DNA from 2 places in the Flavobacterium arundinis genome. Region 2 is predicted to be linked to the other one. Evidence: riboswitches for the same ligand, from Rfam matches in the RefSeq annotation. Region 2 holds a riboswitch; the other holds the start of a gene.

Region 1 (2,460 bases), on a different contig from region 2:
TTTGCTGTCTTTTGGCAATATCGTGGTTGTGGTGGGAGGGAAGTCCTGGGAAATATACATTTTTGATAAGCTTCTCTTCCGACAGGAACTCTGCAATCTTTTGTGCGTTCTCCGAGTGCTGCCTTATGCGGAGTGTAAGTGTCTCGATACCGCGTATCACCAACCAGCTATCGAATGGCCCAAGTATAGCGCCGGAAGCATTCTGGATGAATTTTATCTTGTCTCCCAGTTCCTGTGTAGCGGTTACCACCAGTCCGGCAATGAGGTCGCTGTGGCCTGCCAGGTATTTGGTCGCGCTGTGTATCACGATATCGGCGCCGAGATCAATAGGTTTTTGCGAAGCCGGTGATGCGAAGGTATTGTCTACGCAAAGCAATACGTTATTGGCTTTTGCGATCTCAGCGATAGCGGCAATATCTGATATTTTTAATGTCGGGTTGGTAGGCGACTCGATCCAGATGAGCTTTGTTTTCGACGTGATAGCATCTGCCACGTTAGCGGCATTGGTTGTATCCACATAGTTGATGCTGATGCCGAATTTTTGGTAAATGTGCGTAAACAGCCTGAATGCGCCGCCGTAAATATCATCTACTGCGATCACTTCGTCGCCGGATTCAAGGAGCTTTATAACCGCGTCGATAGCTGCGAGCCCGCTGGCAAACGCATAGCCATTCGTTCCGTTCTCGAGTTTGGCAATACAGTCTTCAAGCACTTTGCGTGTAGGATTGTTGCTGCGGGCATAGTCATAGCCTTTATGTACCCCAGGCGCGTCTTGTACGAATGTTGATGTTTGGTAAATAGGGGTTGAGATACTGCCTGTTAGCGGGTCAACCGGGATGCTGTGTAAAATTTGGGTCTGCTCTTTCATTTTTGTTGATTTAGCGTGTTAAATAATTTTTTTCGTCTTGTAAAAAAAATTCTAAACCAGTTCTATCGAAAGGGCATTAAAACAAAAAATGCCCTTCCGATAAGTCAGAAGAGCATATAATATTTTGAGGTATTATGTACTATTTTCTAAGCTTATCTTTCCCCGCAATGCAGGGGGTTGAATGTGGCACCTTATTCAATTACGAACAGGTTGCCAAGACGTCATAGGGTCAATTCCCTCGGTCTTTCTGGATAAGAAATAATTTTTTAAAGAACTTGGAGCAAATTTACGGGACAAACTTTTTAATTTCCAAATTTATTCTATAAAATTTTTAATCTATTTTGCAACTAATTGATAATCAGTTTAAAAATGTTATAAATTTAACTTGAGTAGATTGTGATAAATAGTGTTATTTAGTATATCGATAATAATAGCAGCCTAATTAATCCTTAAAAAGGAATCCAAATCCAACCGCCTTCAGCATTCGTTTCTCAAACGCCCAAAAGAATTTGAACTGCCCCGAAATGAACCCAAAAAACACTAGTAAAACCTGGTAAATAGGAAAGATAAAAATGATGTACAAAGGCCAGTAAAGCCATGGAGAAAAGAGGTCTCTCTTAAAGCCCAATGCAGCCAATATCGGTTTGGATAAATAGGCAGAAGATGACCCTGTAACGGCAAAAACGATAAAGATAACCACCAGTTGGTAGTTGCTCGTTATGCCCCAGCGTTTCTTTAATTTTTCCATGTTGGTTTTGCTGGCGCAAATATACCGGATTTATGGGTAGGGAACAATACCTCCTAGCTTTTGGTTATTCGTTATTTGGAAATAAACCAAATAATTATATAACAGGTAATTCACCTCGTAGCCATAATCGACACTATAATCATAATCAATGCGCATTTGGTAAAGGTCTCCAAAGCGTTGCGGCTCCATTACACGCGTGTTCCATTCTGTCACCCAAAAGCGGTTCTTGTTCTGAAGGTACGGCTGTGAATAGTAACCGCGCTGCCGTGCCCTCGAAGCCAGCCATGTAGAGAATCCGGGGTCGATAATGATCACTTCATATTCAAGTGAGTCATTGGCAATCCGCACGGTGTCATTTACGGCGCTTGCCGCTACCTCATTGGCATTAGCATTTGCAGGATACATAACATTATCCTTGCTGCCACAGCCTATAGTTACCGTCAGTACGGCGACTATAATTGCAATGTATACTCTCATGATTTTCAGTAAATAAGGTATAAATTTAAAAAAATAAAGGTGCCATATATCATATAGGCACCTTTATTATCAACTTCCGGAGAAATTGTTAAACTGTAGCAGTGTTTGATTTACCGGCTGCGGTATTGCCTGCGGCAGTATTTGTTGATGCAGTTTCAGAAGCATGGCCTGTTACTTTATCAGCAATTTCGCCACCTTTTTGTACTACTTCATCAAATTTTTTCCTGGCGCTTTCTTTTACGCTTTCGTATCTGTCGGCAAGGTCACTTCCAAGCTCTTCCGCTTTTCCGATGATGCCGTCAAGATGTCCTTTTCTTTTTAGGATAATGCCTACTACTGCTAGGGCTGCAACTCCTGCTGCGATCCC
Region 2 (2,460 bases):
GAAGAGAAAGAAGTTATGGGTGGGCATTGGTTAAAATATTTGAATATAAGACGTGGGCTACGGCTATCTCTTAACTGGACCTTTTCTTTTATTAATAGTTTTTCCTAAAGATTTGATTCGTTTAGATTCCATTTCAAATAATTTATTTAAAACATGTTCTAACATTTCAAACCCATCAAGTATGTCATCTTGGGTTAAAGGTTCAATAGAGTGACTTCCAATATTTCCAATCCATTTGATGGCCATTAATAATTCACCTTCAGAAGAAAATTTCTCTTTGAAGAGTTCAATCCTTTCATGTAATGTTACTCTTTTTCTTTTTCTCCTACTGGTTATAATTGTTTTTTTAATCTTATAAAAATCCATCAAAAGCTCAACTACAATTCTAATTTTATTAGCACAGGCAGAGGTGTCAACATGATAAAGGGAAAACGCCTCACGTATATACATGTTGATTGATGGAGGTAGATTATCATTCAAGTCAAATATCTGCAAAGGAGGTATAAATATTTTAGGTTTCAAAACTTCATACGCTACGTATTCTACATCATCATATTTATCATCATATACATGTTCTTCTTCTACAGACATATCACCAATGACCGCTACGAATTCCATACATTTTGAATTATTACATTGAATCATTCCAGTAAAAACCCCTGTAATCCAAGAGGCTTCCCAGTCGCGCTCTTTAAGCATAGTTTTTGAAGCGCTATCTTCATGTATAATGAAATTGCTTTTATTGCCGGTTAGGTTCCCTTTTTTACAGGTTGGACAAATCCATTCTGGTAATCTTTCTACTGTAAAGGTATATTTCCAAATGATTCGATTTATTCCCATGTGTTGTTTTCTATTAAATACTGATCTAACCTGTTAATCAATGAATCTTGTGCTAAGATTATATGATCTATATCAATTACAAGTTTTCTAATATATGTTAACCTAAATTCATGCTCTTTTTGTTTGGATGTCCATGTAGTCGTAAATCCATTTTTTACCTCTGTTTCAATATGTAACCTGGATTCATAGCATTTTATCAAAATATCATTTTCAAATTCATATGGTTCGCCCCATACTCCATGAATAAAAAGATTTCTTTTAGATTTAATATTCCCTATTTTTCCAATCAAATCATCAATTATGTTTTTTTCAAATTGACGATGTTTGCTAACTTTTTTTAGTAATTCAATATTTGTTTGTAATGTATTACCTTGAAAAATAAGGGATGTCAAAATGTAATCATCGACAATTAACAAGCCTAAGATGTCCATTATATTTGATTCCATCTTTGCAAATTTGGTTGATAGCAGACCCAAATAACAATAAAATTCCTTATTCGGTTCTTCGATTTTTGAATACCTCATTTAGTCGAACTTTTAGTAAATATAAATATTAAATGGTAATTGATTATTGCCAAAACATAAATTTGCATCTTCCCATTTTATTCCGTTTCTTTGTCCTGTTCTTTTACACACTGATACGTTATCACGAAAGGCAGAGGGAATAGACCCTATGAAGCCTTAGCAACCCTTTAATCTTTAAAGAAGGTGCTAAATTCTACCAAACTCACGTGCGGATAGATAACACACGAAATACTTCACGGTATTTCCCTTCCATTTTTGATGACATATTTAGTAAAGCACGAGCGAATCACAGGTTCAATTCCCGTCTTCGCTACAAGTTTTTTTCGGTCTCAGAGGCAACTTTGGACTTTAAACCTTAAACTTTGAACTAAAATTATGTCTAAAATACAACAAGTTATAAACGAACGTATCCTCGTACTCGACGGCGCGATGGGCACCATGCTGCAGCGCCATAACTTTTCGGAAGAAGATTTCCGCGGCGAACGCTTTAAGGATTTCCCGCATTCGCTAAAGGGCAACAACGACCTGCTATCTATCACGCAGCCCGAAGCCGTAAAAGGCGTGCACCGCCAGTATTTTGCGGCAGGCGCCGATATTGTGGAAACGAATACCTTTTCAGGAACCACCATCGGTATGGCCGACTACCACCTGGAAGATTTGGTATACGAACTTAATTATGAGTCTGCCAAAATTGCCCGTGAGGTAGCCGATGAGTTTACCGACAGGCCAAGGTTTGTCGCAGGTTCGATAGGCCCGACCAACCGTACCGCCAGCATGAGCCCCGATGTGAATGACCCGGGCTACCGTGCCGTAACCTTCGACGACCTGCTCATTGCCTACAAAGAACAGGTAAAAGCCCTGATAGATGGCGGCGTAGATATCCTTTTAGTGGAAACCATATTCGATACGCTTAACGCCAAAGCCGCCCTTTATGCCATCGAGGAAGTAAAGGACGAACTCGGCATTGACATCCCCATCATGGTCAGCGGCACCATAACCGATGCATCGGGTCGCACGCTCTCCGGACAAACGGTTGAGGCATTCCTTATCTCCATTTCGCACATACCATTGCTAAGCGTGGGCTTCAACTGTGCCC

What was found. Region 2 has a riboswitch for S-adenosylmethionine ahead of AAEO56_RS05350 (homocysteine S-methyltransferase family protein). Riboswitches for the same ligand answer to the same signal wherever they lie in the genome.
Region 1: it holds a riboswitch for S-adenosylmethionine, as region 2 does, so the genes downstream of both, AAEO56_RS00760 (trans-sulfuration enzyme family protein) here and AAEO56_RS05350 (homocysteine S-methyltransferase family protein) in region 2, are expected to answer to the same signal.

Annotation. Positions count from the first base shown of each region.
Region 1 covers NZ_JBBYHR010000001.1:173,362-175,821, reverse strand. The annotation lists gene AAEO56_RS00760 (trans-sulfuration enzyme family protein) at 1-868, opposite strand, end outside; SAM riboswitch class I at 1,018-1,126, opposite strand; gene AAEO56_RS00755 (DUF6787 family protein) at 1,311-1,616, opposite strand; gene AAEO56_RS00750 (DUF6146 family protein) at 1,647-2,093, opposite strand; gene AAEO56_RS00745 (hypothetical protein) at 2,182-2,460, opposite strand, start outside.
Region 2 covers NZ_JBBYHR010000002.1:509,656-512,115, reverse strand. The annotation lists gene AAEO56_RS05360 (DUF4145 domain-containing protein) at 64-840, opposite strand; gene AAEO56_RS05355 (hypothetical protein) at 831-1,286, opposite strand; SAM riboswitch class I at 1,480-1,587, shown strand; gene AAEO56_RS05350 (homocysteine S-methyltransferase family protein) at 1,740-2,460, shown strand, end outside.